DNA from 2 places in the Brevibacillus sp. FIR094 genome. Region 2 is predicted to be linked to the other one. Evidence: a T-box and tRNA genes for the amino acid it is inferred to sense, from the RefSeq annotation. Region 2 holds a T-box; the other holds one or more tRNA genes.
The links. The T-box of region 2 lies ahead of argS (arginine--tRNA ligase). A T-box ahead of a tRNA ligase gene usually reads a tRNA of that ligase, here a tRNA-Arg.

Region 1 (15,145 bases), on a different contig from region 2:
GTCACCAATATGCATCGAGATGAGATCATGGATGGAACGGATCTCCCTCGCTACTACACTGCTTTCAGCGCATGTTTTCGTTCGGAAGCGGGTTCTGCTGGCCGTGATACGCGTGGGTTGATTCGTCAGCATCAATTCAACAAAGTTGAGCTGGTGAAATTCGTGAAACCAGAAGAGTCTTATGACGAACTCGACAAACTGGTGAAAAACGCTGAAAAAGTGCTTCAACTGCTTGGACTGCCATACCGTGTCCTGAGCATGTGCACAGGCGATTTAGGATTTACAGCTGCGAAGAAATTCGACCTGGAGGTTTGGATTCCAAGCGGCGGCACATACCGTGAAATCTCGTCTTGCTCGAACTTTGAAGATTTCCAAGCGCGCCGTGCCAATATCCGTTTCCGTCGCGATACGAAATCGAAGCCGGAATTTGTGCATACATTGAATGGTTCTGGTTTGGCGATTGGACGTACAGTAGCAGCGATCTTGGAGAACTACCAAGAGGCAGATGGAGCAATCGTAATTCCAGAAGTTCTTCGTCCGTACATGGGCGGAGTAGAAAAGATCGCACCGAGGTAATAAGCGAGAGATGTAGAAAAGCAGCTCTTGATCCATAACGGGTCAAGGGCTGTTTTATTTTGTGTACTAATACAGGTGGAATTTTTTAAAAAACGTGTTGCACTGTACTAATCTCTGTTATATAATAAAAACAAATTTTAAGAATATTGTTTTAATACAGAAATGGAGGAATGGAGAATGAACTGCTATCGGTGTGAAGGAAACGGAGAACAAAATTGCCCAAAATGTGGAGGCGTTGGTCATGATGCCAACGGAGCGGCTTGCCACAATTGCTTGGGAGATGGGCATGTATGCTGCAGCCATTGCAGTGGCAGCGGGTATCAGGAGTAAGAACATTTTTTTTGCTCTTGCTGTTATATAATAAAAAACATTTTATCGATCTGTACCATAATAACTTTGAAGTGAGGGAGGAGGAGCTGTTTTGACGACCGTACCAACGAATCCATATCCGCTGGAGGTGCAGATTTCAGGTGAGATGCACCCCGGTTATCAAGATATCCTGACACCAGAAGCGATTCAGTTCGTGATGAAGCTAGAGCAAAGGTTTGGTGACAGACGAAAACAATTGTTGGATAAACGCGTGGAGCGTCAATTGCAGATCGATGCAGGTCAACTGCCCGATTTTCTACAGGAAACAGCGGACATTCGTAAAGGAGGTTGGACTGTTGCTCCATTGCCCAAAGATTTGCAAGACAGACGGGTGGAGATTACGGGACCTTCGGGTGATCGGAAAATGGTCATCAATGCACTGAACTCAGGTGCTCGGCTTTTCATGGCTGATTTTGAGGACGCGAACTCACCGACCTGGGAGAACACCATACAAGGTCAAATCAACATGAAGGATGCGGTACGCCGCAATATCTCTTACATCAGCCCGGAAGGCAAATCATACACCCTCAATGAAAAGACAGCGGTTTTGATCGTGCGTCCTCGTGGCTGGCATCTTGAAGAAAAACACATCCTCCTTGATCAAAAACCGATCTCCGGCAGCCTGCTTGACTTCGGACTTTACTTTTACCACAACGTAGATGCTCTTATCGCGAATCAGACAGCACCGTATTTCTACTTACCGAAACTGGAGAGCCATTTGGAGGCTCGCCTCTGGAACGACGTCTTCCTTTTTGCGCAGGATGAATTAAATATTCCACGCGGCACGATTCGCGCGACAGTATTGATCGAAACGATTCTCGCAGCTTTTGAAATGGATGAGATTCTGTACGAGCTACGCGAGCATAGTGCAGGGCTGAATTGCGGACGTTGGGATTACATTTTCAGCTATATCAAAAAGCTGCGGAATCAGCCTGATGTCATTACACCGGATCGCGCCCAAGTAACCATGACAGTTCCGTTCATGAAAGCATACACCACGCTGGCCGTGAAGACTTGTCATAAACGGATGGCACCTTGCATTGGCGGAATGGCTGCACAAATTCCGGTGAAAAATGACCCGGTACAAAATGCAGAAGCCATCGCCAAAGTGCGCGCTGACAAAGAGCGGGAAGCGTACGATGGACATGATGGGACGTGGGTTGCTCACCCAGGGCTAGTACCGGTAGCCATGGAAGTGTTCGATCGCTTGATGAGAGAGCCGAACCAAATCTGGTACAAACGTGAAGATGTAGACGTATCTGCTAGTCACCTGCTGGCAGTCCCAGAGGGCACGATTACAGAAGCCGGTGTCCGTACGAACATAAGCGTAGGCATACAGTACATCGAGGCTTGGTTGCGAGGTTCTGGCGCTGTGCCGATCAACAATCTGATGGAGGATGCGGCTACAGCAGAAATTTCGCGGGCACAAGTCTGGCAATGGATGCGTCATCGTCACGGAGTCTTGCAGGATGGTAAAAAGGTGACGGAAGGCTTGGTAAAGCAGTGGCTGAGTGAGGAGCTGCAAGCGATCAAGCAAGCAATTGGCCAGGAGAGGTACGACAACAGTAAGTATCCCATTGCGGGTGATCTGTTCTTGCAATTGGTAACGACAGAAGATTTCGAAGACTTTCTGACGGTACCGGGTTATCGCTATTTGTAAAAAACAAAAAGAGTGGGGGAAATGAAAATGACGAAAGTAAACAAGCAAGAAGCGATTCAACAAGTGGAGCAAAGCTGGCAGGGGGAGCGGTTTCAGGGAATTAACCGTCCGTATACGGCAGAAGATGTCGTTCGTTTGCGCGGCTCTGTACAAATCGAACATACGCTGGCTCGTCTGGGAGCAGAGCGTTTGTGGGGCCTCTTGCATACCGAGCACCATATTAAAGCGTTGGGGGCTTTGACCGGGAATCAAGCGATTCAGCAAGTAAAGGCAGGATTAAAAGCGATTTATTTGAGTGGCTGGCAGGTAGCGGCCGATGCCAATCTGTCTGGTCAGATGTATCCTGATCAAAGCCTCTACCCGGCAAACAGTGTTCCCCAAGTTGTAAAAAGAATTAATCAGGCATTGCAACGGGCTGATCAGATCGATCAATCAGAAGGTGGTACCGAGACGAATTGGTTTGCACCGATCGTAGCAGATGCAGAAGCCGGCTTCGGTGGGCCACTGAACGTTTTCGAATTGATGAAGGGTATGATTGAAGCGGGCGCAGCAGGGGTGCATTTTGAAGACCAGCTGGCTTCCGAGAAAAAATGCGGCCATATGGGTGGGAAGGTATTGATTCCGACGCAAGCAGCCGTCCGTAACCTGATTTCCGCACGATTTGCGGCAGATGTGATGGGGGTTCCAACGATTATCGTGGCACGCACCGATGCCAATGGCGCTTTCCTGATCACTAGCGACATCGACGAGCAGGATAAACCATTCCTGACGGGTGAACGAACAGCAGAAGGCTTCTTCCGTTTGCGTGGTGGATTGGATGCAGCGATTGCTCGTGGACTGGCGTACGCTCCCTATGCAGATTTGATCTGGTGCGAGACTTCTGAGCCGAATTTGGAGGAAGCACGTCGTTTTGCAGAAGCGATCCATGCCAAATACCCGGGTAAGCTGTTAGCGTACAATTGCTCTCCTTCTTTTAACTGGAAAAAGAAGCTGGATGAACAGACCATCGCTCGCTTCCAGGAAGAGATCGGCGAGATGGGCTACAAGTTCCAATTTGTCACACTTGCTGGCTTCCACTCCCTGAATTACGGCATGTTTGAACTGGCGCGCGGCTATCGTGATCGTGGGATGGCTGCCTACTCTGAATTACAGCAAGCTGAATTCGCCAGTGAAGTAAATGGCTATACGGCAACTCGTCATCAGCGTGAAGTCGGAACGGGTTATTTCGATGAGGTTGCGCAAGTTATCTCGGGCGGCAATTCCTCCACGACTGCACTCAGCGGGTCGACGGAAGAGGAGCAATTCGCCCATAATTAAATAGGAAAAGCGAAGGACTAGGTGGTTCTCTGATAATCAGAGGGCCACTTTTTGCGTTCACGTCTATTTTTCATAGAGTCTTAATAGCTTTTTAACAACGCATTTATATCAGTTTCATTTTTGTTGTTTACGATTAGCTTAGGAAAAACAAAGGAATCAAACACAAATAAAAACGAAAAGGGGCCTTAAAGATGAAAGGGAACCAGTTAAGCTGGAAACGAACCGTTGTTGTCATGACATCCGTTTTTCTGCTTGCGGGATGTGCCACTGAAACGAAATCAGGCACTTCTCTGGATACGTCGCAATTGACCCTGGATCAAATCGTGGAAAAAGCAAAGCAGGAGGGCGAAGTCAACTCCGTGGGTATGCCGGACACGTGGGCAAACTGGGGAGAGACTTGGGGCAATCTCGCAAAGCAATACGGCTTGAAGCATACGGACACAGACATGTCGAGCGCAGAAGAATTGGCTAAGTTTGAAGCAGAAAAAGAAGACGCCACAGCAGATATCGGTGACGTAGGCATCGCTTTTGGACCGTTAGCCAAGCAAAAAGGGCTAACGTTGCCATACAAAACCTCTTATTGGAACGACATTCCCGACTGGGCAAAAGATAATGAAGGACATTGGTTGCTGGGTTATACCGGAACACTGGCCTTTATCACTGACAAGACAAAGGTGCAAAATCCTCCCAAGACTTGGGCAGATTTGAAAAACGGCAGCTTCAAGATCGCGATCGGCGATGTTATGAAAGCGAATCAGGCACAGTTTGCTGTACTGGCCGCGGCCTATGCTAATGGAGGAGATGAGAAAAATATTCAGCCCGGCATAGACTTTTTCGCTGAGTTGGCAAAAAACAAGCGGCTCAGTACGAGCGATCCGAGCCTTGCCAATCTAGAAAAGGGTGAGGTCGAAGTCGCTATCTTGTGGGACTTCAACGCGCTCGGGTACCGGGACAAAATCGATAAAAACCGCTTTGATGTCCTGATCCCGGAGGAAGCATCAGTCAGCAGCGGGTACGCAACTGTTATCAATAAGTACGCCAAGCACCCGCACGCGGCCATGCTGGCTCGGGAATACATTCTCTCCGACGCTGGACAGTCCAATCTGGCTCGTGGCTATGCTCGACCGATTCGTGCTAATGCCAAGCTGGATGAATCTGCTAAAGCCATGCTGCTCCCTGATGAAATGTATAAAAACGCACGTCCGGTGGGCGATTTGACTGCTTGGGAAGAGACAACCAAAAAATTGCCGCAGTTATGGCAAGAGCAGGTGTTAATCCATGTGCGCTAGTAAGCTCGCCATGATTGTGCTCGACGGATTGAGATTTGATACAGCCGTCTCGCACATGGGGTACCTACATCACCTGGTCGAGTACGGCATCGCGGCTCGCTTTCAGGTACGATCGGAACTGCCCAGTCTCTCTCGTCCTTTGTACGAGGTTCTTTTAACGGGAACCCCTGTGTGGAAAAACGGAATTTCTAGCAATCAGGCGGTTCGGCTTTCGCACCAGGAGAGTCTCTTTCACCTGACGCGGAAAAATGGGATATCCAACGCTGCTGCCGCTTATTGCTGGGTAAGCGAGCTTTACAACAAGGCCCCGTTCAGTCCGTTTCACGACCGAATCCAATTGAACACCGACAAGCCGATACAACACGGGATGTTCTACTGGGAAGATCACTATCCGGATACACACTTGTTTGCTGACGCCAACTTTTTATTGAATGGATACAATCCAGATTTTCTTTACGTCCACTCCATGAATATCGACGATGACGGACATAAGCATACGGCCGATTCCGCACGATATCGAAATCGCGTTCTGGCGGCAGATTCGATACTGGCAAATGTGCTTCCTGCGTGGATCGATGCGGGTTATCAAATCATCGTAACAGCCGATCATGGGATGACAGCTGATGGAAATCATGGCGGCACTTCTAGCGCTGACCGGGATGTCCCCTTGTTTGTCATCAGCAACCTGGTATCTCCGGGTATTCGCGAGGAGGCAATTCCGCAATTGCAGGTGGCTCCGCTTGCCTGCCATTTGCTTGGCATCTCCCCCTCGAAAGAGATGCAGCCATTGAACGTAGGAGGGCTGAGTAAGACGTCTCCCTAAGGGGGCGTCTTTTCCTCTAAGAAAGGAGCTTTTGCGATGAAACGATTTGTCAGTGTGCTTTGGGTTACGACGATTCCGTTCTTTGCAATGATCGCTCTGTTTCTCCTCGTCCCATTGCTTTCCATGATCGGAGGGAGCTTTCAGGCCGAGGGGGGCGGCGGTTTTACTATTAGTCACTATCGTGAGATTTTTTCAAATCCGTACTACTTGCAGGCTTTTGAGAACAGCGTGCTCATCTCATTCCTGTCTGCTCTCATTGGAATCGTCGTTGCTGTTTTTGCTGCCTATGGGATTACCCGGTTCCCGCAATCTCTGCAACAGCGAATTCTTGTCATTACGAACCTAACCTCCAATTTTGCGGGGATTCCGCTCGCCTTTGCCTTCATTGTCCTGTTGGGAAACAGTGGATTGTTTGTTTTGCTCGCGAAGCAACTGGGCATTGTTTTTAGTCAATCATTTACTCTGTATTCGTGGAGCGGCTTGACGCTTGTTTATATTTATTTTCAACTGCCTCTGGCGGTAATGCTTTTATATCCCCTGTACAACGCTGTTCAGAAACAATGGATGGAAGCGGCAGAGTTGCTTGGGGCCAGTCCTTCGAAGTTTTGGTTGAGAATCGGTTTTCCGGTACTGCTTCCTGGCATCGTTGGCACATTCAGCATTTTGTTTGCCAACGCAATGGGTGCCTATGCTTCTGCCTACGCGCTCACCGGGAGCAACTACAATCTGGTACCCATTCGGATTGGTGCGCTAGTATCTGGCGACATTTTTGCCAGACCCGAGCTGGGTAGCGCACTTGCGGTACTGCTCGGTCTGACGCTTGCCGCTGCCCTGCTCGTGAACGAGTGGCTGACGCGGAAGATTCGGAGGGATTTGTCTTGAAGCGGATTAGTTTGCCATCCTTGTCGTTTACGTTGCTCATGCTGTATTTGTTTTTGCCTGTCGCAGCTACCGTACTTTATTCACTGGCAACTGAGTGGAACAGCACAGTTTTGCCGGAAGGACTCACAGGAAAATGGTTCGCGGAGCTGTATGCTGATCCCCGTTTCTTGCAAGCATTCGGGCGTTCTTTTCTGCTCAGCTTTCTGACGACTGTCGTTGCCGTCGTCATTATTGTTCCTGCTGTATTCTCCATTATCGTCTACGCACCCCGGATGGAGAGGCTGGTTCAGATTTTGGTGATGCTGACCTATGCCGTTCCGGGTGTCATTATGGCTGTCGGATTGATCCGTACTTATTCAGGAAACGGAATTCCAATGGTCATCATCACAGCCGGTGCGTATTTGGTCGGTTTGCTCCCGTATCTGTATCAGGGAACGCGCAACAGTCTGCTTGCCTTGCAGGCACGTTCGTTGATGGAGGCAGCCGAGCTATTGGGTGCGAGTCACTGGCAGGCGTTCGTACGGATTATCGTTCCGAATATCATGTCTGGAATTTTCGTGTCCTCACTCCTGTCGTTCTCCATTTTGTTTGGTGAATTCGTATTGATTAACATCCTGGTGGGAGGAAGATACGAAACCCTGCAGATGTATCTATACGCTAAGCTATCGTCAAGTGGGCATGTCGCCAGCGCGATTACCGTCACTTATTTTGTCCTGATGGCTATCATCACTGGCCTGGTTGTAAAATTCACGCGCCGAAGCTTCGCACGCAAGGAGGTTCCCTGATGAGCTACGTCCAAATCGAACACCTGTCCAAAACCTTTCACGGTCAACACGTGTTGCAGCAACTTGATCTTTCGATTGAAAAAGGTGAGCTGGTTACCTTGCTTGGCCCTAGCGGGTGTGGCAAAAGTACGCTGTTACGCATCCTCAGTGGTTTGACGGCTCCTGATACGGGCATGATCTACATTGACGGCAAAGATGTGACGGACGTGTCGCCAAAAAACAGGCAGATCGGCATGGTGTTCCAATCGTATGCGCTCTTTCCCAATCTTACGGTCAGTCAAAACATTGCCTTTGGCCTGGAAATGAACAAAATCTCGAAAACGGAGATTAGGCTCCGTGTCCAGGAAATGATTGAGCTGGTGGGATTGGTGGGAAAGGAGCAGGCTTACCCGCGTGAATTGTCTGGTGGGCAGCAGCAGCGTGTGGCACTTGCCCGTTCTCTGGTCACTCGGCCAAAAGTGCTTTTGCTCGATGAGCCGCTTAGTGCGCTTGATGCCCAGATTCGTAAAAATTTGCAAAAGCAGTTACGCACGATCCAACGAGAGTTAAACATGACGACTGTGCTGGTTACTCACGATCAGGAAGAAGCAATGGCTGTCAGTGACCGCATCTATATCATGAATGGTGGACGAATCGTTCAGCACGGCAGTCCTCAAGAGATTTACACGCAACCTCGCTCTGAATTTGTCGCTCGCTTCATTGGCAATTACAACGTGCTGACTGCCGAGCAGCTTAGCCAAATCGCGCCTCATTTGTCTCATCCGGCAGTTGAACGTTTTGCAATCCGTCCCGAGACGTTTCGCGAACAGCCTCTGACTGGGGAGGACATCTGCTTGACCGGGAATATCGCTCAAGTAACCATGCTCGGCAACATTTCCCGTTATGAACTGAACGTTGGTGATGTTCCTGTGTTGGTGGACACTCTTCACCTGTCCTTCGAGCAGGAGCAGATAGGCGCAACAAAAACATTGTATTTAGGTCCCAAGGATGTGATTCCGCTTTATGACACTATTGCCTGAAGAACGACAGCAAGTGATACTAGACGAATTGAACCGCCACGGTAAAATTCAGGTGATGAGTCTAGCAAAAAACCTGGCAGTAACACCGGAGACAATACGTCGTGATCTGGACCAATTGGAACAGCAACGTTTGTTAAAACGAGTGTACGGAGGAGCTATCCCTTATCATTTGGTAAAGCGTGAGCCGCACTTTGAAAAGAAACAGGCGATTCAACAGGCGGCAAAAACGAAAATTGGGCAAATCGCAGCAGAACTTTTGTCTGACGGGGATACCATCGCGCTCGATGTCGGGACGACAACACTGGAATTGGCACGTGCGATAAAGGGCCTCAATCAATTAACGATTGTCACGAATTCGCTCCCCGCCGCTTCTTTACTAAACGAGCTGTTGGAAGCGAATCAATTCAACGGTCAGGTCATTATGCTGGGGGGGCTGACCCATCCGGGCCAACAATCGGTTGCCGGGGCGTTTACCTGCGAGCTGCTCTCTCGTTTTCATTTTGATAAAGCGTTTATTTCCTGTGGAGGAATGACGGCTGATGGCTTCACCGACTATGACATGGAAGAAACGCTGTGCTCGACCATGATGGTACAGCGGGCAGAGCAAGTCTATGTATTGGGAGACACAACCAAGATCGGCCAAACGCAATTTTTTCGTATTTGCGGCTGGCAGGATGTCAGCGCGGTTGTTTGTGACCAGCCGATGCCGGATGAATGGATTTCGTCTGGCATTCAAACTACCTGGATAAGCGAACATCCGGGAAGGAGAGACTTCACATGCTAATCGACTATCATCTTCATCTGGAAGAAGGGCCTTTTTCATTGCGTTGGCTCGACCGTACCAATGTGGCCCTCGACCACTTTTATCCGCTTACTGAACCTCGACATACCCGCGCCTGGCTTCTGGACAGTCTTGCGCGATTAAATAATCGCATGTCTCTGGGGTGCTACGACCCGTCCTGGATCGATCTGTATTTACGTGAAGCGTTAAACAAAGGCTTGAAGGAAGTGGGGATTGTCGATCATTTATACCGCTTTCGTGAAGCTCGTCCCTACTTTGAACGGTATCTAGACCTCAGTGATACCGATTTGGGTCGCTTGCAGCGCACTTGGCTTGATCAAGTATGCACCGAGAGCCTCAGCGACTTTTGTGTCGCCATCGAGGCAGCAAAGCAGCGTTGGTCGGCAAGCGGTGTGGAGTTGCGGCTGGGGATCGAAGCGGATTACTTTATCGGCGGCGAAGCAGAATTGGAAAGCTTGTTGGCAGGCGCTTCGTGGGATTATGTGATCGGTTCTGTTCATTTTATGCAAGGATGGGGCTTTGACAATCCCGAGACTCGTCATCTATTTGAGCAGCATGACCTGAAACAGTTATACGCGGACTTTTTCCACACGGTTGAGTCCATGATCAGGAGCAACTTATTTGATTTTGTTGCCCATCTGGACAATCTGAAAGTGTTCTCCTATCGCCCTGAGGAATCAGAGATAGTTCCCTATTACCACCGGATCGCAACTGCTTTGAGAGAAACGGATACAGCGACCGAAATCAATGCAGGCCTGTACTACCGCTATCCCGTTAAGGAAATGTGCCCCAGCCCCGCTTTCCTCGACGTTCTGGTGGCGCATGGTGTTCCACTGACACTCTCGTCCGACGCGCACTTTCCCGACGATATTGGGAGATACGTGGCGGAGAATCTGGAAGTTCTTCGTTCAAAAGAGGTAACGGAGATTGCCACTTTTTCCGGTCGTCAACGGATCATGAAGCTAATTCTTTTTGAATCAGTTATTCCAGACGAGGGCTGCTTGTGAAAAGCAGCATGTTTTGAGCAAAATATTTTTTAAAATGCAAAGAACCTTGGAATGCCAAGGTTTTTTTGTTATCTTCCACATTCGACTTGTATTTGCCGAAAAATGGATATACACATATAATAAGAAAGTAGGTGATCATACTTGTCCCCGTAGCTCAGCAGGATAGAGCAACGGTTTCCTAAACTGTAGGTCGGAGGTTCGAATCCTCTCGGGGACGCCATCGAAGAAAAAACCTTGGGGCATCAAGGTTTTTTCTTTTTTTTGTTGAGATGTGTAGCATGCCTGAAATGTATAGCGTCTATCCAATGACGAACGAAATAAGGGGGGATTTCCTTTGAAAAATGTGATTGTAGGATGTATGGCTATGGTCTTGGCGGTTTACTTAAGCGGATGCAGCTCAGATGCGGTCGTACAAAAGCAGACTGCCGCGCCACCTGCAAAAGAAGTAACGAACGCTGGCACAGAACAGGAACAAAAACAATCGGTCGACAACTCTTCAACCTATAACCAAATCGCAAGCTATATGGAAGAAGAGAGCAAGAAAGCTTTCTCCCCCTACTATGAACTGCTGGAGTTTACCTTATCGGACTATGAAGAGAAATCAGGGGACGGAAAAGTAGAAGCGACATTCGCGTATCAAGTGAAATACAAAAACTTTGAGAAAGACCCTGACACCGTAGAATACATCAAAGTCGCAAAAGAAAAGAACGATCCCAACTACCAACAGCTGTATGATGAATATTTGCAGCCCAAGGACATGAATTTTCAATTGAAGGCTATCGTTGAAGGTGCAGACTCCATAACGCTTTACACCAACGTGAGTCCAAAAGGAATTCAATGGGAGAAGGTAGTTATGTCTGATTTCATCCTGCAGAAATAGGATAGCGACTTGACCGCAGGACCGCGTGGTTACGCGGTCTTATTCATTTTTCTCACACCAGTACTCGTACTCATTGTCGATCCAATCTTTGATATGTTCGTAATTCTCCCAAGTATCTTCGACGTGATACACACTCGGTTCACAATCAAACGCTTCTAGATAATGATAGCGATACTCTCCAGTATCGAAATCGAAGTAAAACATCGCGAACTGGTTCCCTTCTTCATTCAGCATGTCTTTAGCAAATACTCCACCCGTCTTCTCATAGACCTCAGGACCAGTCATCTTCCTTTGTTTAAAATCAGCGATGAGGTTTTCGAAACTCTTTTGAAAATCCTCGCTAATCATATCCTTTTCAATCAACCAGCCTATGAAAAACCCTGTATGTACATATGCCTGTTTTTGAGGAAGATCCTCCTCAAAGTTTTCGTAATGATATTTCGCTTTATCGTAAACCGTTGTCACTAGCAAATCCTCTCTTTCTAGGTTCCTATTTTCCAAAAATTATACAGGATAGATTTCATGGTAAAAAGTCAAAAAAGGATGAAGTAGGAAGGAGAGGAATTTTGTAGCGTTAATACGATGTGCAGTGGTAGTATTTAACTGTTATTTAGAGAGAGAACCATTGGTTGGTTCATAGAGGGGTCATATTTCATGCGGAAATTGCTTGCCTATTTTATTAGCACTGTAATGATTAGTCTAGTAATCCTTCCTGTAGAGCCTGCGTCATCTAGAGGCTCAAGTTCATCTAGCTCCAGTAGTTCAGGCAGAAGCTCAGGTTCGTCTAGCACCAGCTCATATTCGTCCGGCAAAAGTTCAGGCTCATCGAGTACCAGCTCATATTCGTCCGGCAGAAGTTCAGGCTCATCGAGTACCAGGTCATCCTCATCTAGCAAAAGCTCGTACTCTTCAGGAAAAAGCTCAGGCTCAACCAGCAAAAGTTCAAGCTCCACGATAAAAAGCGCAAAACCATCAAGTGGTTTCAAATCATCCAAGCCAGTTAAATTCAAAAAGCATGACGATGACGACGATGATGAAGAAAACGTGGAAGAAGATTCAAGCCAAGAAGAGGAGACGAGCGAAGAAGCTGCTGCGGAAGAGGAAAGAATCAAGCGGTCCGAACTCTTAATCCAAATCGATAGCGGTATTGGACCATACCATTTACAACCGAATCAATATTATCAAACGACCATTTGGGGTGACCCAACTCATAATGGCCCCCTATACTTTACCGTACATAATAACGGACAGTTAGAAGAGATAGATGAGAGTGAGATAAATGGGGCAACAGTCTTTAACATCCCATACAATTTCGATCCCACACCATTTGAAAAAGAGTTTTATCTTAATAGCCTGCCAACCAATCAAATCTATGTGGCATCCTTTCAATATCAGGATATTTACATGTTTTTAGACCCGGATGGTATCATTCATTGGCTCCCTAAATATGAAGCCTTAGAGAAAAACCTCCCCATCATAGAAGCAAAAGAGGTACTGCTTTCAGAGCAAACACTGGAAATGCACAGCAACGAAATGGCCTTGCATAATTTCCCGAAAAACAAAGTCTATCGGAAGAGTATCAATAGGATTCCGAGGTATTTTCTTTTTAACAATGAAGAAAATATTCAGTTAGTAGGGAAAAATGAAAGTAAGAACTATGAAGTTTTGGAATATGACCAAATGATTGATCCGACTTCTCCTGATCTTATGGAAGATATAAAAGAAAAAATCCAAGACTCAGGTGTCCCGACAGGATACATATATCAGATGACAGTGAACAATGCCCCGCGACATTTTATCTATTATGGAAGCCGTTCCGTAGGGTTTGTAAAGAACCTGTCGTCTGTTAAAGAAAACTATAAGGTTCGTGATTTCGAACAAGTTGTCCAAAAGATGCGGGAAGAAAAACAAGCGGAAGAGAAAAGGCAAACGACCTGGAAGCTGTATTTGATTACAGCGGGCACGATTATGCTCGGGATTTTTCCTTTATCTTATTGGTTTATGAATAGAAAAAGAAAGAAGAAGAAGCAACCTCCAAACAAGATCATTACGAAAAATACGAAAAGTACGAGAAAGAAAAAGAATGTAAAGCCTGTAAAGCCTGTAAAGCCAGAAAGAACACCGATTCAACAGCCCCTACCCAAAAAGAAAGAAATAAGAATAGAAGAAAAAAAGAAGAATGACGGCGGACTGTTTCAGCAATTTGAAGCCGCAAACAAAAAAGAACAGCCAAAAAGCTCTGGAAGCGCGCTATTTGATCAATTTAATTCCTCAAAATAGAGACTATTAAAAAGCAAAGCCCGTCCTCACCTAGCTGGAGACGGGTTATTCATCATGAGGATTTCCTCTGTTTCTTTGTGAACTCGGAGAATGGTCAGAATTTTTCGGGTATGATAGAATGGTTTACCAACAAATGTGAATGGAGGGAGCATGTCGGATGCAAAATGATAAGCGAATCAAATTCATCAACCCTGAAACAATGCCACCTACGTTTGGCTACACCCATGCGGTGGAGGTTCGGAACGCACGGACGATTTATGTATCGGGTCAGGTGGCTCTCAACAGGGAAGGCCAACTGGTCGGCACAGGCGATTTAGCCGCACAGACAAAACAAGTTTTCGAAAATATCCAATTCGCGCTAGAAGCGTCAGGAGTCAGCTTTGACCATGTGGTGAAATTGACTTTTTTCGTGACTGACATCTCCAAGATGCACATTGTCCGTGAGATTCGAGATCAGTACGTGAATACAGAAACCCCGCCAGCGAGCTCTGCCGTTGAAGTGAGCAAGCTCATCAGGGACGAGCTGTTGATTGAGATTGAGGCCATCGCCGTTGCAGATATATAGTTGTCTCATCCCCCTTCTGTTCGATTATTCATCGTTCAGGAGGGTTTTTTTGTGCTCTTTTGGGAAGATTATGGAGCGAGATAAGCGGATCGACAATGGTACGTGTCGGCTCTAAATCTTTTGCTATTGGAGTTGGTTGCATGCATTATATCATCGCAGGAATAGGTTTGATTACGGTATTTTTGCTTGCTTGGTTGGCAAGTAGTAATAAAAAGCGCATTCGGTATCGCCCTATCCTCATCATGATTCTGATTCAGATCGTATTTGGATTGCTGCTGTTGCGAACCAGTATTGGACTCATTTTAATATCAGGCATTGCCAGCAGCTTTTCTGTACTCCTGGAGTATGCTTACGAGGGGATCAATTTTGTTTTCGGTGGCATTGCGAATCCGGGTGCGTCGCCGTTTTTCTTGCAAGTTTTGCTCCCGATTGTGTTCGTATCCGCACTGATAGGCATTCTGCAATACACGAGGATCCTCCCTTTATTTATTCATTATGTAGGACTCGTATTGAGCAAAGTGAATGGAATGGGAAAATTGGAGTCGTATAATGCGATTGCTTCGGCGATCGTCGGGCAGTCTGAAGTGTTTATTACCGTGAAAAAACAGCTCAGTGCCATACCTGAAAACAGGTTGTACACGCTGTGCGCCTCTGCGATGTCAACCGTGTCTATGTCGATTGTGGGTTCCTTCATGACCATGCTCAAACCGGAGTATGTAGTAGCTGCGTTGGTGCTCAACTTATTTGGTGGTTTTATCATTGCTTCTATTATTAATCCGTATGAAGTGAAGCCGGAAGATGATTTGCTCGATCAAGAAAAAGAAGAGAAACAGGCCTTCTTTGAAATGCTTGGGGAGTACATTCTGGATGGATTTAAAGTAGCCGTGGTTG
Region 2 (15,415 bases):
CGACGTATTTATGCAGGAAGGCGAGTGCAGCCTCTTCCGCCTGTTTACGATTAACTGTCACTGCCGTATTAGAACGCGGTGTTCCCAGCCCGACGACACTGCCTGTTTCTCCAATGACTTCTACGCCGATATACTTGTCATTTTTATCATTCCAGACATATTCCTTGCGGCCATTGCGATCAATCTTATTCTCTCCGTAGGTCGAGTCATCTACCTGTATGCCAAATTCGGCTTGCAACAGTGCTTTTGCCTCCTCCTTGCTGCGAACCTTGACGTATTCCTTCGGGGATTGAAACGCATGTGCTTCCTTCGTATCCAACTGATCGAATGCAAGGCCGTTATCTCCAGTTCCATAGGCAATCTTGCCGCTTGTCGCGTCAATGTGCCACTCCATGCCATCCTCTCGTCCCTTTTGCATGAACGAAACCCCTGGCGTGTACTCCAGGACAGGCCTGCCTTTTTCTACTCTTTCATCTGATCTGGCATCAAGATTCTGCACGTATCGAAGCTTCATATGCTCACTCAGCTCTTGGATGGCGACCTCTTCAGAAACCGCGGTAGACACATCTGGGTACTGCGAAGGGTCGAATGTCTCAGGCTCCTTCCTGAAAAAGCGAAGGAGACCAGATTCATCTGTTGTCATGTGTATCTCATCCGATAGCACTGGCAGTCCGTTATGATAACGCTGGTACACACCTGGCTTGCTCTCATCCTCTAAACGATAGTTCTCGCTATCAGCCCCAAGCAGATTGTTCAGGAACTGTCGCTCTTGCTCCACAGCTTTTGCTCCTTTTGCTTGCTTCCAGCTCGACTCATCCTTTTTATCCTTCTCCTCGATTGAATAGGATTCCAAGGCTTGGCCATTGCCGACGATACGAAGGGAAGCCTGATGCCCCTCCTTATTCACGTTTCCGACCGCTAATGACATGCCATCGCGGTTCTTCTCTTTATCAAAAAGAAGAAGCGACGGATTCAAATCGGGCATGGCAGCTGTCAGCTTGGTGAAAAAAGCTTGTTCGCTCTTGTTCAATCGCCCGAAAAACGAGACTTGCTCTTTCGAATTGATTCGTACAGATAGGATGTCGTACGGAACGGGCTTGCCATTTTCCATTCGTTGATAGCTCACGCTCAGCCAGATGCTTTCTTCCCAAAACTCATTCAAATAGGTATCAGTACCTAGATACTGATAGGACTTGCTCTCTTCCCCCAAGAAACTTTGGAGAAATGCGTTCGCTACACTCTCGGCAGTTTTGGCTGATGGCATTTTTACGGACGTCTCGTCCCAATTCTCTGGGTAAGGATCTGGCCTTTCTCCATTGATTATAAAGCTCTCAATTTGTCCAGTCTGGATATCATAAGCGACACTGGCACGTGCATTGTTACCTTCCAGTAAGGTTATGTCACTGATCCCATGGCTCGTGCTATCCACTCTTATTGTTGTCTTGCTTATGGCTGTGATCGCCTTTTTCAAAGGTAAAATAGCCTCTTCCGGCGACACCTTTACGCTGTTCTGCTTAGCCTCTGTATTTTTTTTATCGGTTGCAGTCGTTGAGACCGCACTCGCTAAATTTTTTCCACTCGGCATCTGTGGAAACCAACCTTGCTGGTGCATGCCTACAGCAGTTACCGCGAAGCAAGCAGCAAGTGATCCAGCCATAAATAATCGGTTTCGATTCTTGTGTTTATTTTGTGCGATCTCACCTCTGATCCGTAATTCCATCTCTTTTGTAAACCTCACGTCTTCTATAGATTCTTGACTCCCACTCCGTACTGCTTCGCGCATTTGCTTATCTATATCCATTCCAATCCCTCCTTTTCACACAATGCTTTAAAATGTTTTCGGGCCCGGGACAATTGGGTTCGTACGGCATCTTCTGAAATATCCAGCACTTGCGCAATCTCTTTTATCGACAAATCTTCATAGTAATGAAGTACCATGACTTTTCGGTACAGTGGTGAGAGCTTCATCACCTGCTCCGCTACCTGTACCTTGCTCATTCGTCCGATGACAGCCGATTCAACATTTGCGGTGTCGACCTTTTCCGGCGGTGCTTCCTCTTTGGAGAGGTATGTAGAAAAAATCTGGCGAAAGGACCACGAACGCAAATATTTGCGGGACTCGTTGATCGCGATTCGGTAAAGCCACGTTTTCACGCTACTCCGATGGCGGAACTGATCCAGACCCCGATACGCCTTCAGGAATACTTCCTGGGTAATGTCTTCCGCGATTCCCCGGTCCTTGACGATCAAGTAGGCGAGCTGCACGATGTTGTCTCCGTACTCGCTCATGAGTCTCGTTAGCTTCTCCTCGTTGGTCAGTTGCAGCGTCCAGTCTGCTTCGCTACTTTTGGCACTTGCATTCACGCGATGTTCACCTCCTTGTTTCGTGTTGATATGTATTTGATCCAGCTGGCTTATTTTTGTGACAAGAATATCCAATTATTTTATCAATCATTCTTTTCCTGCTCCCACTGCTGCACTCCGTTGCGTTGCTTTCATTGTCAGAGCACATTGCTTTTGCTATCATGAGGCTTATTGTAGAGCGAAAGGAACGAGATGACATGGCTGACTTGCAAGCACGTGAAAAAGACAAATTTCTATCCTGTTTAGAGACCATAAAAGAACTATCCAAATCCGAGTTTGAAACCTATTCCATCGTTAAGAATACCGAAACCGGGGAACATTATCTCCACTATTTTTTGTCCCACATTAATTTATCCGAGGGAGGCAGAAGAGACGATTACGATCACTTCCTGCCGATTGAATCCGACGATATTCTAGCGATTATGTTTAGCGAACAGCCGTACCAGTTTCCGGAGAACTGGCGCTCCGCATATTTGCGCAGTGGTAACGACAATCGATTGATCCCGTTCGATCCATCGGAAAATTACGATCTGGACGATGCCGCTGCTGCCGAGCTGGCCATGCTCGAAAAGCTGGAACAGTACAAAGAGCAAATGATGAACGCGGATAACCTCAGCGCGGAAGAAAGGGAAGAGCTGACCAAACAATATTTCGCTGAATTAGATAAGATTTTGCAAAACCGGAACAGTGAGTTGCATCCTGACGGTTAAAACAGCTATAATTCTAGAGAAACAAACGAATCGTTGATGAGGAAAGTACTCCTTGTGCGAGGCTGTAGCGAGTCGGGGACGGTGTGAGCCCGATGCCAAACCATGTGAGGAAGCGCCCCTCGGAGATGCAGCCTGAACATCCTATGCCAGTCATTATGGGCAACAGATCGTGTAGGGCTATGCCGGGACTGCCCGTTACAGCAGGTCAAGCGGTTTTTGCCTTCCAAATTTCATGGAGGGGAAAAACAACAAGAGTGGCACCGCGGGAGTATAACCTCTCGTCTCTTTTTCACAGGAGACGTAGAGGTTTTTTTATTTGAAAGGAGCAGAAATTTAAGATGAGCTACAAACACCAAGTCGCTGAAAAGATTGCCGCTACGCTCTCCTCGATGGGCGTAGACACACTGACCAAAGAAGCCGTTTATGACATGCTGGAAACACCACCAAACCCTGCAATGGGCGATGTGGCCTTCCCTTGCTTCCAATTGGCAAAAGCATTGCGCAAAGCCCCACCGATGATCGCAGCAGAGCTGGCTGGACAGCTCTCCGGTGCACCATTGCGTGAATCACAAGCAGTTGGACCGTATGTGAACCTGTTCCTGGATCAAGAAAATGTGGCTGAGCAAGTAATCGGAACAATCATTACTCAAGGCAGCACATATGGAAGCAGCAATGTCGGTCTAGGACGCAAAGTACCAATCGACCTCTCCTCACCGAATATCGCCAAGCCATTTTCCATGGGTCACCTGCGCTCTACTGTAATCGGGAACGCGATTGCCAACATCATGGAAAAGCAAGGCTACGAGCCAGTGCGCATCAATCACTTGGGTGACTGGGGTACGCAGTTCGGCAAACTGATCGTCGCGTATCGCCTCTGGGGTGACGAAGCAAAGGTAAAAGCAGAACCGATCAAGGAGCTGCTCAGCCTCTACGTTCGCTTCCACGAAGAAGTCGAAAACGATTCTACTCTGGAAGACCAAGGCCGTGAATGGTTCAAAAAGCTCGAGGATGGCGACGAGGAAGCACAGCATCTGTGGAAATGGTTCCGTGATGAGTCCCTCAAGGAATTCATGAAGATCTACGACCTGATGAACGTAGCCTTCGACTCCACACACGGGGAAGCATTCTACAACGACAAAATGGATCGCGTCGTTACGTTGCTCGAGGAAAAAGGTCTCTTGACTGAATCCGACGGCGCAATGGTCGTGAACCTCGATGAATACAACATGCCGCCATGCCTGATCAAAAAATCAGACGGCGCTACCCTATACGCTACACGTGATTTGGCTGCTGCCCTCTTCCGCCACGAATCGTACGATTTTGCAAAAGCACTCTATGTCGTAGGGAACGAGCAACGCCTCCACTTCCAGCAGCTCTATAAAGTGTTGGAAAAAATGGGCTATGCGTGGTCCGCAAATATGCACCACATCCCATTCGGCATGATGCTCAAGGACGGCAAGAAAATGTCCACGCGTAAAGGGAAAGTTGTTCTCTTGGAAGAAGTGTTGGCACAAGCTATTTCTGATGTCCAAAAAGTCATCGAAGAGAAAAACCCTACGCTGTCCAATAAAGAAGAAGTGGCTCGTCAAGTCGGGGTAGGCGCAGTTATTTTCCATGACTTGAAAAACTTCCGCCTGAATGATGTCAACTTCTCCTGGGAAGAGATGCTGACCTTCGAAGGGGAAACAGGACCATACGTGCAATACGCACACGCGCGTGCTTGCTCGCTGCTGCGCAGAGGTGGTTACCAGCCAGCAACGACGGTGAACCTGGCTTCCGGCGCACTCGACAGCAAAGAGGCTTGGGCAGTGATTACCCTCTTGAACGCGTTCCCAGAGGTAATCGAACGTGCTGCCGATAACTTCGATCCGTCGCAAATCGGTAAGTATGTAATCGACCTGGCGCAAACGTTCAACAAGTTCTATGCGAATGTGCGCATCCTGGCTGAGGAAGAAGATGTGAAAGCATCCCGTCTCCAGCTCGTAGCAGCAGTCGTTGCTGTACTAAAGGAAGGTCTGCGTCTGCTCGGTCTGGCTGCTCCAGAAGAAATGTAAGAAAGAAGACGAAAAGCCGGTTGGCTTCCTCTTGTGGGGAAGCGCCGGCTTTTTTGAGTGTCCCGTGTCATCATGATTCATCTGTGGGATAATGAAACGATGGCAGATGAAAGAGGTGAGCAACGATGGGAAGAAGTGTACATTTCGGCAAGACGGATTTTACCTTGCGTCTCACTGGCTTGCATACATTCTTAGCCTTGAAGAGCACGATCACGTTACCCTACCAATCGATCAAGAATGTTCAGGTCGGTTCTTTTGTTCCGCCAAAATGGATGTTGCGACTGCCAGGGACGTCTTTTGCACCTTTGAACATATATGAAGGAAGCTTTCAGCATAAAAATGAATGGTACTTCCTTTCTTTTACCCAGACTGATTCGTTGTTGATTCTAGAAATAGAGGGGCATGTCAAATATCAGCATGTCATTGTGCAGTTGGAAAACCCAACAGAAGTAGCGGCCACATTGCGAAAATACTTACGCGAACAATAAGTCCCCTATTATGCGATCACACTTTCATGGCAAAAAGCCCCGACATATCAACGTCTGGGGCTTTTTCATTTGCATATGAAGTTTACATCGTTAAATTTTCATAGATCACTGACATCCCCATGCCACCTGCCATGCACAGCGTTACCATGCCATACTTCTCGCGACTGCGCATCATTTCGTTCATCAACGTCACTGTCAGTTTAGCACCAGTTGCTCCCACAGGGTGACCCAAGGCAATCGCGCCTCCATTGACATTCACCTTGCTCGTGTCCAGCTCCAAGCATTTGATTACAGACAAAGCCTGAGCGGCAAATGCCTCGTTCAATTCGATGAGTCCAATGTCACCCTGCGTCAATCCAGCTTTCTCCAGTGCTTTTTGCGTGGCGGGAACTGGTCCGATCCCCATCACACCAGGCTCGACTCCTGCGCTGGCAAAAGCCTTTATTTTCATGAGCGGAGTCAAACCCGCTTCCTCCGCCTTTTCACGAGACATCATCAATACAGCGGCTGCGCCGTCGTTCATCGGACACGCATTTCCGGCAGTGATGGTTCCTTCTTTTTGAAAAACACTTTTCAGCTTAGCCAGCTCTTCCAGCTTGATATCATGACGCACGGATTCATCCTGCGCAAATACGCGGGTGCCTTTGCGATCCTTGATTTCAATCGGTACGATCTCACTCTCGAACGTGCCTGCTTCGATTGCTGCTGCTGCCCTTACATGGCTCTCGTAGGCAAAACGATCCTGCTCCTCACGGGAAATACCGTACTGTACAGCCAGCCGTTCTGCGGTCATGCCCATGTGCTCACCGGTCAGCGAGCAGATCAAGCCATCGGACAAGAGGGCGTCCTCCATGGACAAATTGCCGAATTTGCTGCCCCAGCGATTCTTCACGAGGTAGGGAACATTGCTCATGGACTCCACTCCCCCCGCAATCACCACGTCCTCTTGACCTGCTGCTATGGCTAGCGCACCGTTGCCAATCGCCTTCAATCCTGAACCACACGCTTTGATGACGATGTGACCATAGACATTGCGAGGAAATCCCGCCAGCTGCGAGCTGATACGTGCAGCATTGAGTCCTCCCCCATGTACGTACCCATTGCCAAAAATCACTTCATTGACTTGTTCCTTCGGCAAATCAACCTTATTCATCAAGCCTTCCAATACTTGCCGCCCCAGCTCTGTTGCCGGTACGTCACGCAGGCTTTTCCCGAATGCACCCACTGCACTGCGCACACCCGCGACTATAACCACGTCTCTCATGCCACAGCTCCCTTTCGTTTTCTGCCATTACAGTACACGGTTTAAAAATTCTCTCGTGCGCTCTTCTTTCGGATTGTTGAAAATTTCTTGGGGTCTAGCCATCTCGATGATCTTACCTTGATTCATAAACGCAACCCAATCGGCCACTTCTTTGGCGAATCCCATTTCGTGCGTCACAATAATCATCGTCATTCCTTCTTGTGCGAGCTGCTTCATTGTCTCCAGGACTTCGCCTACCAGCTCTGGGTCAAGCGCTGAGGTTGGCTCGTCGAAGAGCATGATCTCAGGCTTCATCGCCAGTGAACGAGCAATTGCCACGCGTTGCTTTTGTCCACCGGAGAGGCTAGACGGGTAGGCGTCCGCTTTTTCAGAAAGACCTACCTTTTGCAGCAGCCGGAGCGCTTCCTGCTTCGTTTCTTCCTTATCCGCTTTCTTAGCAATCAGCGGTGCCTCCATGATGTTTTCCAGTACCGTTTTATGCGGGAACAGATTGAAGTGCTGGAACACCATGCCTACCTTTTGCCGCACTTTGGTCAAGTCATCCTTCTTCGGGTCGATGCTTTTTCCTTCGATATAGATCTCTCCGCCGTCCTTGATCTCCAGAAAATTAATGCATCGAATCAGTGTGCTTTTTCCTGATCCACTGGCACCGATCAAGACGACGACCTCACCCTTTCCGACTTGCAAGGTAACATCCTTGAGAACTTCCACTTTTCCAAAGCTTTTCTTCAAATTTTGCACGCGTATCATTTCTCTTTGCTTTTCCATCGTCTTTCCCCTCCGCTTTACGCCTCTCCTTTTGCCAGACGCTTCTCCATGATGTGGACCACATACGTAAACGCCATGACAATAACCAAGTAATAGAGCGCCACAATCAAAAAGTACGTCATTTCATCAAAGGTTTCCGCAGACAAGCGGCGGGCCAGTGAGAACAACTCATCCATGGCAATGAAAGCGGCCAGAGACGATTCCTTCAAAGACAAAATAAACTGGTTGCCAAGTGGCGGGATCGATCGTTTCATCGCTTGCGGCAAAATGATCCGACGCATAGTCTGACGAGTGGACATGCCCAGAGAAAGCCCTGCCTCCATTTGTCCTTTATCAATCGACTGAATAGAGCCCCGGAAAATCTCTGCGATATAGGCTCCGCTGTGAATCGCCAGAGCAAGCGCTGCCGACCAAAATTGACCCAGGTCAATGACTTTGTAAAAGCCGAAATACAAAACAAAAATTTGCACGACTAACGGCGTACCGCGAATGATCATGATGTACGCATTGGCTATGAAACGTGCAACTGGAAGCTTGGACACCTTTAACAAGGCGACAAACAATCCGATAATCGAGCCTACGATAACAGAAGCGATCGTCAGCTGAAATGTCAACAGCAACGGCTTCCAAAAAAACGGCAATGTCCGGAGAAACTCTTCTGTCAGATGGGCAATACTGGGCACTTGATGCCACCCCTCACTCGTAATGGAATATACTTGTTATACCAACTCACTATTCGGCTTTGCTGATGTCGCGATTAAAATACTTTTCGCTCAATTTGACGTAGGTACCATCTTCCATCATTTGCTTGAGCACTTCGTTGATCTTGTTCAGCAATTCCGTATTCCCTTTGCGCACTGCGATTCCATGCTTGACTTCCGAGAGTGGCTTCCCGCTTTTCTTAAGCTTCAAGCCTTGCCCAATGGCAATCTCCCCTACGACGCTATCAGTAATCACGACATCGTGTTTTCCCTGCTCCAATGCACGCAGAGCCGTTACATCGCTGTCATAGGTTTTGATGTTATCCGTATACTCCCGCGCCATCTTTTCATGTGTAGTACCGAGTGCAACTGCCACTTCTTTGCCTTTTAATCCTTCCAGCGTACTAATAGTCCCATCCGGGCGAACGAACAGTTGACCACCGGACAAATAGTATGGGTCTGCGAAATCAACCTGCTGCTTCCGCTCTTCTGTAATCGCATGGCTGGCAATCGCCGCATCGTAGCGACCTTCCTTTACCCCTGCGATAATACCGGAAAAAGGCGACGTGACTGGCTTTGGCTCAAGACCCAAGCGCTTTGCGATCTCATTGCCTATCTCGACATCAAATCCAGTCAATTGACCATCCTTGAAGTAGCTGAATGGCTGATATTCACCGGAAGCCGCGTATACAAATACGCCTGCCTCTTTTGTCATGGACGATGCATTACCAGCCGTAGCCCCACCCGCTTGACCTCCCGCACTGTTAGTGGAAGCGCCTTGGCTACATCCGCTTACAAGTAGTGACAACGAGAATACGACTCCTGCGATTGTTTTCCATGTTTTTTTCATCTGTTCCATCCCCCAATTCTTTGTGTTCACGCTTACATTTTCATTACTCTACCATTTGTAAATTTTCTGAAATCATCAGAGGTGCTCCGGTATTCGCGATGACGTTTTCCAAGGTGTACGGGTACATGACCTCTGTCAAAAGCAAGCCTCTTTGCGTGACCTCGATAACGGCCCTCTCGGTGATAATGAGATCGACGCAGCCCTTCGCCGTCAGCGGCAATGTGCACTCCCTGCGAATTTTGGGCTCGCCTGCCTGATTGACATGGCTCATGAGCACGATTACTTTCTTGGCATAATAGGCCAGCTCCGCTCCTCCGCCAATTCCATGAACGCGTGAGCCTGGAACAATCCAGTTTGCCAGATCTCCTCGGCGATTCACCTGCAAAGCCCCGATAAACGCTACATCCAGCTTTCTTCTTCGGATCATGCCATACGCGATGGTGCTATCGAAATAAGATGCCCCCGGAACAACGGTAACAGGTGCTCCACCTGCGTTGGAAATATGCTGGTCCTCTTCTCCCTTTAACGGCGTAGGTCCGACTCCCAAGATTCCATTCACCGAGTGAAACATGACTTGCCATTCATGCGGGATAAAATCAGCGACGAGCTCAGGTATCCCAATCCCCAAGTTCACTGCCATTCCAGGAGCGACCTCTTTGGCTGCACGCCACGCAACCATATTTCGCTGATCTATTTCCAACCCCATTAGCTGTTCCCTCCGCCACGAACCACGATATAATCCACAAAAATGCCAGGCGTCACGATTTTTTCCGGGTCCAGCTCTCCTACAGGAACGATCTCCTCCACCTCAGCGATCGTGAAATCTGCGGCCATCGCTACTAGCGGATTCAAATTTCTTGCCGCCTTGTCATAAATGAGATTTCCGTAAGTATCGGCCTGTTTCGCATAGATGATCCCTACCTCCGCTGTAAGGGCAGCTTCAATCTGACAAGTTCTTCCGGCAAAAGCAAATGGCTCTACTCCTTCCATTCGCTCTCCTCTCACATACGCATCTACAACGATTCCCGGAATGCCAACACCTCCTGCCCGAATCTTTTCTGCGAAAATTCCTTGTGGACAAAATGTCACTTCCAGCATCCCGTCCATCATTTGTTGACCTGCTTCGGGATTGGAGCCAATATGTGTGGTTATCAGCCGCCTCACCCGTCCATGACTGATCAGCTTTCCGATTCCGATTTCCGGATACCCCGCATCAATTCCGATGAGTGTCAAGCTTTGCACGCCTTTGTGCAAGATCGCATCAATCAATTGTGCTGGGGAGCCAATCGTGCCGAATCCGCCATACATCAGCCGGGTGCCATCCAGAACATGCTCCACTGCTTGTTCGTGCGTCACCAGTTTTGATAACATCGCATGCATTTCCTTATCTCTTATTCTTGGGTAAATCGCTTACGTCCAAGTATGTAATAGCAACTCTTGTGCCAAGCCTTAAAACAGCAAGAAAACGCATTCAAGCTAAAATCACTTCACTTTCACTGAGTCGAAATAGACTCACCTTTGAATCGAAAAGTAGGAAAAGTCTAACTTCTCGCTTGAATCTATTTCGACTCAAGTATTTTTAATTTCGATTCACTATACAACGATCAATTTGATCTTGTACAATCAGTTGAAAAACCGGGGAGCTACTCAACATGGAAAAAGCTGCGGAGATACTAGCACTGTCTTCTGTTGATCGTTTTATTGACATCCTGAACACACTGGCAGATGGCATATTCATTGCTGATGCACAGGGAACTACTTTATGGTTAAACAATGCGAGTGAAAACCTGTGTGGTCTACCAAAAGCCGAACTCATCGGGCAAAACGTATCTGATCTTGAAGAAATGGGGATTTTCAGTCCTTCAGTCACCCGCTTGGTTTTGGAAACGGGAAAACCGACCACAACCATTCAGCTCGTCAATAATAAGGGGAAATTCCTGGTGACTGGACATATCATCCCGGATGAGGATGGGAGACCGGAGCTGATCGTTTCCCACTCGCGCGATATAACAGAGGCAGCTCGTGCCAGTTCACAGCTGGAAGAGACAGTCGCTTTGCTAAAGCGGTACGGCGAAGAAATTCAGCTCATGAAATGGGAGGCAAACCAAAGCTCCTCCCAAACCTTGATTGGCAACAGCCGTTCCTATCTCGCCCTGCTAGAATTAATGAAAAAAGCAGCCCCTGTCGACACTACCGTGTTTATTACAGGAGAAACAGGTGTAGGAAAAAGCTATCTTGCGGAGCAAATCCACCAATTGAGCGAACGAAGAAGTGGGCCGTTCGTCCACGTCAACTGTAGCGCCATTCCCGAAACCTTGATCGAGTCAGAGCTGTTCGGCTACCACAAAGGGGCATTTACAGGGGCGAGTCACTCAGGGAAAATCGGATTAGTGAAAATGGCGGACAAAGGTACGCTTTTCTTGGATGAAATCAGCGAGCTTCCCTACCACTTGCAATCGAAATTATTGCTGCTTTTGCAAAACAAAACATTTATGCCGATCGGCGGCACCAAAACATACACAGCTGACATCCGTATCATTACGGCAACGAATGCCAACCTTCAAGAGCTCGTGCGGTTGGGCAAATTTAGGCACGACTTATACTATCGCCTTAATATTTTGCCAATCAATGTTCCGCCATTACGGGAGAGAAAGGACGATATTTTCCCTCTACTCCACCACAATTTACAGCGATTCAATAGTAAGCATAACCAGAAACGACGTTTTTCCCCGGAAGCGCTGGATGTTTTGCATCAATACGAATGGCCTGGGAATGTGCGGGAGTTGGAAAATTTGGTAGAGCGGATCGTTATTACGTCCAAGTTGGATGAAATCCAAGTCAGTGATTTGCCAGAAGAACTGCGGAGTATTCGTGAGCTGGAGGAAGGGATTCTTTCACTCGGTTCTCTTTCCCTTACAGAGCGGATGGAGAAAATTGAGATGGAATTTATTCTGCAAGCATTGCGCACGCATAAAACGACTCGCAAAACAGCAGCGGCACTCGGTATAACCCAGTCGTTACTTATGCGTCGGATTAAAAAGTATGGGATTCTGCTGGAATCTGAGGACGAGTGATTGAAAAAAAGCTGAGTCAACATAGTGGAGGAGAAGAAAAAGCGCAGTTCTCTTCGACTCTGACACGCTCGCAAGGAGGATTGACTGTCCGGCTCCACTTAAAAAAGGGGACCGTCGAGCCAAAGCCACCCTACGGGCGGATGTTTCTCAAGGAAGAAGTGTTCGACAAGCGTGGTCCCCTTTTTTAAGTTCCGACTGGGCAGGCGTTGTCAAGGTCTACGAGCCCTGCGCTTTTTCTTCTCACCAGCTTTGTTTGTTCATCGGTACTTTATAAAAAAAACTAGGAAGATCATCTTTATCTTTTCAGATTCGTTCATAAAAAAGGAGCGCTACCTCGCAGCGCTCCTTTCTTTCTTCGATTACTCCTCAATCTTCTTTGCTTTTTTGCCAAACCACGTATTGGCAACCAGCTCGACTACTTGCTTCGGCAAGGATTGTGGTGCTTGTATTTCCGTCCCAGCCTTGTCCACTGTGCGATACAGCAAAGCCTTGTCATCCGCTGGGTCAGACATGGTTTGCAGTGTCCACTCGCCGATTTGTCCGGCGTTTGTCCACTCCTCGATCATTAGCTGATACTCCCCCGGAGCCAGCTCGATGTAATCCTCGTCTGTTACATCTACAATCGCATATCCATCATGCTCGATTTCAGCATCGTATGTATTTCCGTTCGCCCCTTCGTACAGAGCGAGCTCCTCCGGGTTATTCAAGTTTTCTGTAAGATGAGTAAAATCAGCAATCGTCACCTTAATACGCTTTTTCATAGGTACCCCTCCCGTGTTGAACACATCATTTCACACTCTACCACAACATGGTCACCCCTGCCAATTGTCTCTAAGCAGACGAACATGTTTGATTTCTTCGCTATGGCCCCCTTCTGAGCCTCTCGCCGTTTCTAGGACGATAGGAAGTCCTTGCAATTCGGGTGTTTGCAAAAAAGCGGCAATGGCTGCATCACCGATCATTCCTTTTCCGATGGAGGCATGCCGATCTCGAAAGGAACTACTCGGATAAACGGAATCGTTCAGATGAACGGCACGCAAGCTCGTAAAATAATCGAGCTCTCGCATCCGATCGGCTACTTCCCCCCAATCATTTCCTTTCCACAATCCGCTGGCAAATGCATGACACGTATCCAGGCAAAAGCCTACCTTCTGTGGCTCAGCAAGCAATTGTCGAACCTGTATAAGCTCTTCGAGTGTCGTGCCCATGCGGTTGCCTTGTCCCGCATTGTTTTCGATTAACAACTGGGCTTTTCCATTCCAGCCATCCAAAATTTGATTGACCATCTGGATCATGATTTTGTAACCGGTCAGTACATCAGCGCCTTTATACTGACCAAAATGAACGACCACGCCCAACGCTCCACAAGCTTCGGCAATTTCAAAGTCATTTCGTACGGAGCCTACTGTGACGGCGAATAGCTCCTGCTCCTCGACACAAAGATTCACCGGGTATGGCGTATGAGCAATCGACAGCATGCCGTTTTGCTGACAAAAAGCGCGACATCGCTCTGCGTCCCGGGCATCGAATTGCTTGACGCTCAAGCTCCGAGGGTTTTTCGGGAAAAATTGAAATGATAACGCTCCTTCTTTGTATGCAGTTCTCGCCGCCTCCTCATACCCATGACGAATACTGACATGACAACCGATTTGCAAAGTAATCCCGCCCTTCTCTCGCTTCTTATCATTTTTCCCTCTGACCCTTCTTCTCAATCGAGCACTTGCGTTTCCCAGTCAGATCGAATAAACTGAAACTAAACCGAACGTTCAGTCTAGAAGAAGGAGCATTTCTAAAATGTCAAAGCGTCGTCTCGATGGGGAGAAAACCAAACAACATATCGTAGAGAAAGCCACCGAGTTATTTTCTCAGAAAGGCTATTCAGCCACTTCCATTGAGGACATTTGCCAAGCAACAGGAGCGAGTAAGGGCAGCCTCTATTACCACTTCAAAAACAAGGAGCAGTTGTTCCTGTATTTGCTTGAAAAGCAGTACAACGAATGGGTATATCTGTGGCAGGAAAAAGAAAAAGAATTCGAGACATCCATCGATAAACTGTACGGCTTAGCTACTTTTTTCTTGGAGGATTTTTTGTCCCACCCTCTAAAAAAAGCAGGTGAAGAGTTCTCCGGTAGCCAGCTCGCCGATCCAGTCATTTTGGAACAAGTGCTGGAAATTCTCGGCTCCACGTATACCCTCTATACTTCCCTCTTCCAAGAAGGAATCGACCGAGGCGAGTTCGCTCCATGCGATCCCGAAGAAATGGCGATGATACTGGAAGGGCTCATGAACGGAATCATTAACGTAGGTTATCAAATGGAAGACGAGCGTCTTCATGCTCTGCTGAAGAGGAGCATTGACGTTTTGCTGCATGGCATTGTTGCCAAGTAGCATTTTTTTCAACTTTTATTAGACCGGACGTTCGGTATAACTTTTCGGGAGTGAAATGACCTATGAAAGGTCTTTGGGGAAACAAGGTTTTTCTCACCGTCTTTATCACGGATACATTAGAAAATATCGGTATATGGATACGTAACATGGCCTTGCTCTACTATGTGATGGAGACGAGCGGCAACAATCCGACCGCCGTATCGCTCTTGACCGCTATCGAACTTGCGCCTATCTTGGTTTTTTCGATTATTGGTGGGGCATTAGCTGATCGCTGGAATCCGAAGCGAACGATGATAGCCGGGAACCTGTTAAGCGCCCTCTCTGTCTTGGTCATCGTGTATTTGCTCTGGCAAGGGATGTGGATCGCTGTATTCTTTGCGACATTTATCTCAGCTGTCGCGTCGCAGTTCTCCCAGCCTTCTTCTGCCAAGATGATGAAGCGTCATATTCCTGATGAGCAAGTTGCAGCAGCTGTGTCTATTTCACAAAGTACGGGTTCCATTTTTCTACTGGTTGGCCCGATTGTCGGTACCTTCTTCTTTGAACATTGGGGCATCTATCCTTCCCTGTTAACGATGGCCGTCCTCTTCTTCGTCTCGGCACTGATCCTCTTGACACTCCCTACCTCAACTGCCAGTGCAACAGAGGGAGACGGAACGCTCCTTTCTGAGATTAAAGCAGGTTTTGCCTATGTAAAAAAACGACCAGCCTTGCGCGGGCTTGCCGTTACCTTTTCGTGTCTGGGACTATCCTC

Region 1: it has a tRNA-Arg gene. The T-box ahead of argS (arginine--tRNA ligase) is inferred to sense a tRNA for this amino acid. The anticodon was not compared.

Annotation. Positions count from the first base shown of each region.
Region 1 covers NZ_JBEAES010000057.1:6,963-22,107, forward strand. The annotation lists gene serS (serine--tRNA ligase) at 1-576, shown strand, start outside; gene aceB (malate synthase A) at 998-2,605, shown strand; gene aceA (isocitrate lyase) at 2,633-3,922, shown strand; gene ACQ5DJ_RS28660 (ABC transporter substrate-binding protein) at 4,114-5,211, shown strand; gene ACQ5DJ_RS28665 (alkaline phosphatase family protein) at 5,201-6,034, shown strand; gene ACQ5DJ_RS28670 (ABC transporter permease) at 6,071-6,916, shown strand; gene ACQ5DJ_RS28675 (ABC transporter permease) at 6,913-7,701, shown strand; gene ACQ5DJ_RS28680 (ABC transporter ATP-binding protein) at 7,701-8,720, shown strand; gene ACQ5DJ_RS28685 (DeoR/GlpR family DNA-binding transcription regulator) at 8,704-9,504, shown strand; gene ACQ5DJ_RS28690 (histidinol phosphate phosphatase domain-containing protein) at 9,498-10,529, shown strand; tRNA gene ACQ5DJ_RS28695 (tRNA-Arg) at 10,673-10,749, shown strand; gene ACQ5DJ_RS28700 (hypothetical protein) at 10,873-11,409, shown strand; gene ACQ5DJ_RS28705 (hypothetical protein) at 11,449-11,874, opposite strand; gene ACQ5DJ_RS28710 (hypothetical protein) at 12,081-12,395, opposite strand; gene ACQ5DJ_RS28715 (hypothetical protein) at 12,454-13,689, shown strand; gene ACQ5DJ_RS28720 (RidA family protein) at 13,847-14,254, shown strand; gene ACQ5DJ_RS28725 (NupC/NupG family nucleoside CNT transporter) at 14,395-15,145, shown strand, end outside.
Region 2 covers NZ_JBEAES010000015.1:20,035-35,449, forward strand. The annotation lists gene ACQ5DJ_RS15105 (YcdB/YcdC domain-containing protein) at 1-1,801, opposite strand, end outside; gene ACQ5DJ_RS15110 (sigma-70 family RNA polymerase sigma factor) at 1,792-2,364, opposite strand; gene ACQ5DJ_RS15115 (hypothetical protein) at 2,562-3,074, shown strand; T-box leader at 3,099-3,363, shown strand; gene argS (arginine--tRNA ligase) at 3,413-5,128, shown strand; gene ACQ5DJ_RS15125 (hypothetical protein) at 5,254-5,616, shown strand; gene ACQ5DJ_RS15130 (thiolase family protein) at 5,699-6,880, opposite strand; gene ACQ5DJ_RS15135 (amino acid ABC transporter ATP-binding protein) at 6,908-7,648, opposite strand; gene ACQ5DJ_RS15140 (amino acid ABC transporter permease) at 7,666-8,331, opposite strand; gene ACQ5DJ_RS15145 (ABC transporter substrate-binding protein) at 8,381-9,199, opposite strand; gene ACQ5DJ_RS15150 (3-oxoacid CoA-transferase subunit B) at 9,243-9,905, opposite strand; gene ACQ5DJ_RS15155 (CoA transferase subunit A) at 9,905-10,570, opposite strand; gene ACQ5DJ_RS15160 (sigma-54 interaction domain-containing protein) at 10,852-12,273, shown strand; gene ACQ5DJ_RS15165 (hypothetical protein) at 12,633-13,034, opposite strand; gene ACQ5DJ_RS15170 (deoxyribonuclease IV) at 13,086-13,928, opposite strand; gene ACQ5DJ_RS15175 (TetR/AcrR family transcriptional regulator) at 14,068-14,661, shown strand; gene ACQ5DJ_RS15180 (MFS transporter) at 14,724-15,415, shown strand, end outside.